2 regions of the Pseudoalteromonas sp. MelDa3 genome follow, and region 1 is predicted to be linked to the other one. Evidence: predicted binding sites of a transcription regulator. Region 1 holds the regulator's gene; the other holds the start of a gene.
What was found. Region 1 encodes FliA, which starts transcription of late flagellar genes. Its sites were predicted from a motif close to CTAAAGNTNNNNNNNNNNNNGCCGATA; they were not measured.
Positions count from the first base shown of each region.

Region 2: a site for FliA is predicted at 2,471-2,497, ahead of CXF89_RS13495 (DUF5610 domain-containing protein). Genes of this name have one in related genera too.

Region 1 covers NZ_PJBR01000013.1:22,847-27,065, forward strand. Annotated here, with positions in the region: gene CXF89_RS04885 (chemotaxis protein CheA) at 1-1,081, opposite strand, end outside; gene CXF89_RS04890 (protein phosphatase CheZ) at 1,097-1,870, opposite strand; gene cheY (chemotaxis response regulator CheY) at 1,888-2,271, opposite strand; gene CXF89_RS04900 (RNA polymerase sigma factor FliA) at 2,312-3,022, opposite strand; gene CXF89_RS04905 (MinD/ParA family ATP-binding protein) at 3,049-3,909, opposite strand; gene flhF (flagellar biosynthesis GTPase FlhF) at 3,902-4,219, opposite strand, start outside.
Region 2 covers NZ_PJBR01000071.1:20,831-25,049, forward strand. Annotated here, with positions in the region: gene CXF89_RS13480 (thiol:disulfide interchange protein DsbA/DsbL) at 1-545, shown strand, start outside; gene CXF89_RS13485 (thiol:disulfide interchange protein DsbA/DsbL) at 562-1,200, shown strand; gene trmA (tRNA (uridine(54)-C5)-methyltransferase TrmA) at 1,267-2,364, opposite strand; gene CXF89_RS13495 (DUF5610 domain-containing protein) at 2,527-3,666, shown strand; gene murI (glutamate racemase) at 3,732-4,219, shown strand, end outside.

The sequences.
Region 1 (4,219 bases):
CAAGTCGTTTTGTATCTACGCGAACTGTCGTCTCTGCTGCTGGTGGCGCTGATTTTTTAGGCGTTGCTGGCGCTGCTTTAGCAACCGGTTTTTCTACCGGTTTAGAAGCGGGTGCTTTTACAGGTTCTGGTTTTTTTACAGGCACACTCGCTTTTGCAGCTGGTTTAGCTGGGATATTGGGCTGTTTCACAGCTGGAGTGCTTTCTATTGATTTAGGTGCAGTGCCTTTACCATGAAGTTCATCAAGAAGCGCTTCAAATTCATCATCACTAATTTCATCATCTGATGAATTAGCAGTATTTGACGCTGGTTTAGCTGATTCTACAGGCGCTTTAACTGCACTACTTTGCTCAGGTGCTTTACTCGCAACCTCACCAAAACTGCCAACTCCATGTAACTCGTCTAATAAGCTGTCAAATTCATCATCAGTAATATCACCATTAAAATCACTACTACTTGCTACTGGCTTTTCAACTGCAGGACCTTGTCCTTTACCGTGTAGTTCATCAAGTAAGTTTTCAAATTCATCTTCAGTGATTTCGTTTATTTCAGCGCCACTAACCGAAGGAGTTCCACTAAACATTTCATCAAATGCAAATGGATCTTCCTCATCAGCTATTGGCGTATCAACTACTTCATCAAGAGGTTGTTCAACGTCAGTTTCTGAAGCGACTCCGTTAAGCTCGGCTTCTGTTGGAGGTAGGCCCAAAATGTGGAGGGTTTGAAGTAACTCAGGATCTGCTGGTTCTGGCTTATCCCTATTTTGGATAGTCGCGAACATTTCATTAATGGTGTCGAGCGCTTGTAAAATAACATCCATTAACTCTGAATTGACCGTTCGCACGCCTTGACGTAGTAAATCAAATACGTTTTCAGCGCCGTGGCAAGCATCAACAAGTTCTGTCATAGCTAAAAAGCCTGCACCACCTTTTACAGTGTGAAAGCCTCTAAATATGGCATTTAGTAACTCGGTATCTTCTGGATTATTTTCCAGTTCAACTAACTGTTCAGATAAAAGCTCTAGGATTTCTCCTGCCTCTACAAGAAAGTCTTGTAAAATATCTTCATCGACTTCAAACATGCAGTTACTCTCCTCTTAGAAGCCCAAACTTGATAAAAGATCATCGACTTCATCTTGATCAGACACAACATCATTACGCGATTCTTTATCAATAATAGGGCCTTCAGGACCTGCTAAAGTTTGTGTGGCAACTGGTTCTTTTATTTTTTGTTGTTCTACTTTATTCGCTGTGTTGTCACTGTCATCTTGTTCAGCAAACGCTGTTAAAAGATGAAGTAAGCTTTCTTCTACTTCTCTAACAAGTTCTATAACACGGCGAATAACTTGACCTGTTAAGTCTTGATAGTCTTGAGCCATTAGTACATTTGTCATTAAGCTTTGAAGCTCATCCGTTTTATGATGAGAGTTATTCATAAACTTATCGATACTATGGCAAAGTTGTTTAAACTCACCAAGCTCAATCTCCCGGCTCATTAAACGATCCCATGTCGGTTTGATATGAGATATTTCATCTGCAAGTTGCTGAGCTATAGGTAAACTAGCCTCAACAGCATCCATTGTTTTATTAGCCGCATTTTCTGTCATTTCTATAACATAATTAAGCCGCTTTTTAGCATCTGGAATCGCATCTGTCGTTATGTTAGTTAAGCGAGTATCAAGCTCAAAACTTTTAAGTGCTTCGTGCAGTTGACGAGTCAACTTCCCAACTTCAGCAAATAATTTAGACTGCTCTTGCGAAGCTGTCTCTAAAATCAACTGATTAGCTTTATCTTGCTCATCGTTTTCTAAATAAATGACGAGTTGACGAGCTTGTTCTAACGTTATTTGAGGCGCAGCTGGTGCTGACATAAGCCTCTCCCCCATCATTAGCCTAAGCGTTCAAATACTTTTTCTAATTTAGTTTTTAATGTTCCAGCCGTAAATGGCTTAACAATATAACCATTAACGCCAGCTTGCGCTGCAGCTATTATTTGTTCTTTTTTAGCTTCTGCCGTTACCATCAGTACAGGGATATGTTTTAACTTATCATCTGCACGAATTGCTCTTAAAAGGTCAATACCTTGCATTCCCGGCATATTCCAATCTGTAACCACAAAATCAAATACTTGATTTTGTAACATAGGCAAAGCTGTAGACCCGTCATCAGCTTCTTGAACATTAGTGAAACCTAAGTCACGTAATAGGTTTTTTATAATTCGTCTCATCGTTGAAAAATCATCAACTACAAGAATTTTCATGTTTTTATCCAAAACATCCCCCAGTGAGGTATTAACCTTAGTTTACTTACTACTAGTTTATCCAGTCATTGATTTTAGCTTTAAGCTTAATCATCGCCTGACCATGTATCTGACTTACACGCGATTCGCTTACATCGAGTATATGTCCTATTTCTTTTAAATTCATTTCATCGTTATAGTATAAAGAAAGTACCATCGCATCACGCTCTGGTAATGACTTTATTGCATTTAGCAAAGACTCATTAAACCGATCATTTTTAACATTATTAAAAGGTTTGTCTAGCGCTAAATCTTGGCCTACGGGAGTAATAACATCCTCATCTACACCAAGGTCTTCTATGCCTAATACTTTACTGGTATTAACATCATTTAAAATATGATGGTACTCATTGAGTGAAATTTCAAGTTTTTCAGCAACTTCTGTATCTGTTGGTTCGCGATTCAGACTGCTTTCGAGCCCAGTAATTGCCTCTGCAACTTGTCGGCTTTTACGGTGTACTGAACGAGGAGCCCAATCACCACGACGCATTTCATCAAGCATAGCCCCGCGAATACGAATACCGGCGAAGGTTTCAAAGCTTGCGCCTTTTGTTGCATCAAAGTTTTTTGAAGCTTCTATTAAACCTATCATTCCTGATTGAATTAAATCATCAAGCTGAACGCTAGGTGGTAATCGAGCAATTAGATGACATGCCACTTTTTTAACAAGTGATGCATGTTTCTCAACAATCACATTTAAGTTTTGTGTTGATTGATATCCCATAGCTCTATTCACCAATGTTGTCATAATTAGCCGTTTACTAGTTTCTCAATGAAAAACTCTAAATGCCCAGATGGTTGATTTGGTATTGGCCATTTAACTGCTTTTGTCGCCAGCGCTTTAAACGCGAGAGCGGCTGGCGAACTTGGAAAGAGCTCAACAATCACCTTTTGGCGACGTGTTGCTTTGCGCATATTTTCGTCATAAGGAACCGTTGCTACTAGCTCCATTGAAACATCTAAAAAGCGATCGGTAACTTTAGATAGTTTTGCAAACAATTCAGTGCCTTCACGCATACTGCGGACCATATTGGCAACAATTTTGAACTTATAAACACCGTGCTCGCGGCTTAATACTTTAATAAGTGCGTAAGCATCGGTTATTGATGTTGGTTCATCGCACACTACAACCATTACATCTTGTGCTGCTCGTGAGAAGCTTAGCACCATGTCTGAAATACCAGCGGCTGTATCTACAATTAAAATATCAAATTCGGTATTCAATTCGCTAAATGCACGAATTAGCCCGGCATGCTCAGATGGCGATAATTCAACCATACTTTGCGAGCCCGATGTAGCGGGTACAATTTTAATACCAGCAGGCCCTTCAACTAAAATCTCGTCAAGCTCACATTCACCTGACAAAACGTGTGATAAATTGCGCTCTACACGTAAACCAAGCATCACATCACAGTTTGCTAAACCTAAGTCAGCATCCAGCACTAATACTCTATTACCTTGTTGCCCTAGTGCAATAGCGGTATTTAGAGAAACATTTGTTTTCCCCACCCCACCTTTACCACCGGTTACAGCGATAACTTTTACGCCGTTGTTATTGTTTTGACTCATTTTGCGCAGGCCGCTTGCTTGATCTAATACTGTGTTAATCATACATCCCTACTGTACTTGGCGCCACTGCTTGGTGCCTTGAATGTTGTGCTTTTGTTCTTTTTAAATATAACTGCTCAGCCTTTTTCACTAGTTTTTCAGCATTTGCAACACGAATATCTTCTGGCACTCGTTGACCGTTAGTAAGATACCCTATTGGAAGGCGATTTTGAATCGCAATACTAATTATCTCACCCAAACTTAATGATTCATCTAACTTAGTGAAAATACAACCACTTAACTGTACTTTTTTAAAGTGGCGTACTGTTTCTTGTAATACATTAATTTGTGCCGTCGCGCTTAGTACTAAGTA
Region 2 (4,219 bases), on a different contig from region 1:
ATCAATACACTGTTATTGATGTAGACAAAAGTACATCACCACAAGTAACCGAGTTTTTCTCATTTTACTGTCCACATTGTTTTAAGTTTGAACCAGTAGCAAAAGCAATTGAACAAGGCTTGCCAGAAGGCGCGGAGTTTATTAAAAACCACGTGAACTTTTTAGGTGGCGTGTCGCCACAAGCACAAAGTAATTTAAGCTTTGCCTACTTAATTGCTAAGCAGCATGGTCAGGCGCAGAGTATTAGCGATCAAATTTTTAAAAGTATTCATGTTCAGCGTGCTCCTTTAACTGAAATGAAAGACGTTAAAAAATTACTTGAAGTAAACGGTATTGATAGCGCAACGTTTGATCAAGAAATTGCAAGCATGCCTGTTATTTCGGCTGAGCAAGCAATGCAAAACAAACAAAATAAATATTCAAAATTAGGCGCACTTACAGGTGTACCTACTTTTATTGTTAACGATAAATATAAAATAAACCTCAACACCATCAAAAATCAAAAAGAACTTGATGAGTTAGTAGCGTTTTTATTAGCACTATAAATTTCGGAGCATAATAATGATTAAATTAGTTAAAGCAGGTTTGCTTGCAGTACTACTTCCTATGGCGGCAACAAGCTTTGCAGCAACGTATGAAGAAGGCGTGCATTACGACGTAGTTTCTGAGCGCGCAACTAAAAAGCCAGAAATTAAAGAGTTTTTCTCATTTTACTGCCCTGCATGTAATAACATGGAAGCACTAATTGGTGAGTTTAAGCCTAAGCTTGATAAAAACGTTAAATTTAAAAAGAGCCATGTTGATTTTGTAGGTGTACGCGACCCAGAAAACCAACAGATGATGAGCCAAGCACTCGCTACTGCAGAAGTGCTTCCGCAAAAAGATAAAATTGTCTCTGCAATCTTTAATCATATTCATACAAAGCGCGCTAGTTTTAATGAGCTTGCAGATGTAAAAGATATATTTGTAGCGCAGGGCGTTGATGGCGATAAGTTTGATAAGCTGTTTAAAAGCTTCTCGGTACGTACGCTGAGCTCTAAAATGAAACGTGATCAAGACTACTTTAAAGAAAAAGGCGCACTACGTGGCGTACCTACATTTATTGTAAATGGTAAGTATAAATTAAACCTAGGTCGTGAGTCGGGTATTACTGAACCAGAAGATATTAGCAAACTGATTAATTACTTAGCTAACAAGTAAGTTTAGCTAAAACTAAAAAAGCTCCTACAAGGAGCTTTTTTTATGGGTAACGTTTACTGAGCGTATTTATTTGCGCTGCAAGAAAACACCCGACTCAATGTGATGTGTATATGGGAACTGATCAAATATAGCAAAGCGCTTAACGTTGTGCGTACGTGTTAAGTGATCAAGGTCACGCTCAAGGGTTTCAGGATTACACGATATATAAATTATGTTTTCGTAATTAGCCACTAAGTCACACGTTAATTCATCCATGCCCGCGCGTGGTGGATCAACTAATATGGTTTGGCAGTCATAGCTTTTAAGGTCAATACCATCTAAACGAGAGAAAGTACGCTCGCCATTCATTGCTTGAGTAAACTCTTCACTAGACATACGAATAATATCTAAGTTCTCTACGTTATTTTTAGCAATATTGTATTGAGCAGAGTGAACAGATGATTTTGATATTTCCGTCGCTAATACTTTATTAAAACAGCCCGCTAATGCAATTGAAAAGTTACCGTTACCACAATACAGTTCTAATAAATCATTTTTAAGTGGTTTACATAAATCTTGTGCCCACTCCAGCATATTAATATTTACTTTTGCATTAGGCTGAGTAAAGCTATTTTCTACTTGTTGGTATATAAGCTCTTGACCATTAACTGTTAAACGTTCAGTTACAAAGTCATCACCTAGTACTTCTTTTTGTTTGCGAGCTCGGCCTATAAAGTCAATTTTGTATTTACTGCTAAGCTTTTCTTTCAGTGCTTTAATTTCACTTAACCATTCATCATCCAGTGGTTTGTGATAAAGCAAGCTTACTAAAATTTCACCGCTTAGCGTGGATAGGTAATCGATTTGAAATAACTTACGACGTAATATTTCACAAGGCTTAAGATGCTCAATCATCACCTGCATTATTTCACCAACTAGAGGCGCTGCTGGATCAAATGTATCAACACGGATTTTTTCTTTTGTTTGTTGATCAAACATAATGTGAAACAGATCGTCACCGTCGTGCCATACTCTAAATTCAGCACGTTGGCGGTAGTTAGTTGGCTCTGAGCTAAATACTTCTAGTTGCTCCACACCAAAACGTTGGAACTGTGCACTAATACGCTGCTCTTTTTCACTTAACTGCGTTTGGTACTGTGTGGTATCTATTTTAATAACTGCCATTAACGCTACTACCTTATCTAAGATCTGTTTATCGGCGCTATTGTAGGGAGCGCTGCGTATTTGTCTAGTTTTGGCTAGCATTTATGCTGTTTTATTGAACATTGTACTTTAGTTTTTATTGTTATAGCCGATAATAAACTACGCACGCTTAGGAGACGAATCATGAAAATAGGTAATTATGGCTTTACGCCAAACAACAACATCAATAAATTCAATAATAAAGCTGATATACAGCAACCTACAATTACGTCTCCTCAAGATAGCTATCAACAACGAGGCCGAGAGTTGGCCGCAAAGGTGCTTGGCGATAAAATGGCTGAGCAGCTTGGATTGCCTATCGCAGAAAAAAAAGCAGATAAACCACTATTTGATTTTGATGAAATAGTAAAAAACGTACTCGATTTTGTGAGTAGTGCTGTTAATAAAGCAAAAGCTAATGGCGCTGATGACGAAAAGCTCAAAGATATGTTAGGCGACGCGCGCAAAGGAGTCCAAATAGGGATTGACGACGCTGTTGATGAACTCAAAGGTACAGGTGTATTTAATGATGACATGGAAGAGGGGATTAATAAGTCCAAAGAGGGAATTTACAATGGGCTCGATAAGTTTGAAGAGTCGTTATTTAACCCACAACCTGCCAGCGTAAATATAAGCCAGGCTCAATATGTCAGTATGACGAGTAATGCAGAGTATAAATTTACCACCGCAGAAGGTGACGAGGTAAGTATTAGCTTTGCAGATGCATTTGAATCTCAGTCGGCAAGTGGCTATCAGCAAAACAATAATGGCGAGTCGTTTGCAAGCTCATCATCGCAATCTCGACAGGTATCATTTTCGATGTCGGTTAATGGTGACTTAAATGAGCAAGAGCAAGAAGCTATTAATGTAATGATGGAAGACTTACAAGATTTAAGTAAAACCTTTTTTGGTGGTGATTTAGATGAAGCATTTGAACAAGCGCAAGAGCTGAGTTTAGACAGCGATCAGCTGGTGGCTTTTTCTATGGATTTACGCCAAACAAAAACAATAGCAACAGTTAAAAGCTATGAAGAATATAGACCAGCACCAGAAAAACAAGTAGCGGAGGGTTTAGCTCCTTTTAATGATGACCTTAAAAATGCTTTTGAAAAAGCGGGTGAGCTTGGATTACAAAATCAGCTAGCTGGCATTCTCCAATGGTTAAATCAAGATCAGGAGCAAATAGATAAGTTAGTAGATTACACAAAGTCTATGTTCGAAAACCTTAATCAGTTAAATTCGGCAGCCGACAGGCTTACTGATTTAGAAACCACGCAAAGTTAAACTACTTTCTTTTATAAATACCTCATGGCAAACTGCCGTTCTTAAAGTAAAGTGGGAACGGTAGTTTGTCAGCGCATATAATGGTCTTTGATTCAGGTATTGGTGGAACTACTGTACTTGAGCATATAAAGCAAAGTATCCCCAATGCTCAGTACAGTTATTTTATGGATAATGCATTACTACCTTATGGTGCTCAATCTCAAAAAACCATCATTAACCGATTATGCTCACTTATTCATTTCATCAAAGCTAATACGCTTAATGTTGATTTAATTGTAATAGCGTGTAATACCGCTTCTACATCTGCACTTAGCGCTGTTCGCCAAATGACAGATATTCCTATAGTAGGTGTTGTGCCAGCAATAAAGCCTGCGGCAGAGTTAACACGTTCAAATCATATTGGCTTATTAGCCACACCGGCAACGGTCGCCAGTTCATACACTAAAACATTAATTACTGAGCATGCACGTAATGTAACCGTTAATCTATATAGCAGTGTGGAGTTAGTAACTTTAGCTGAGCAATACTTTTTTACAGAGTCTTTGGATACAAA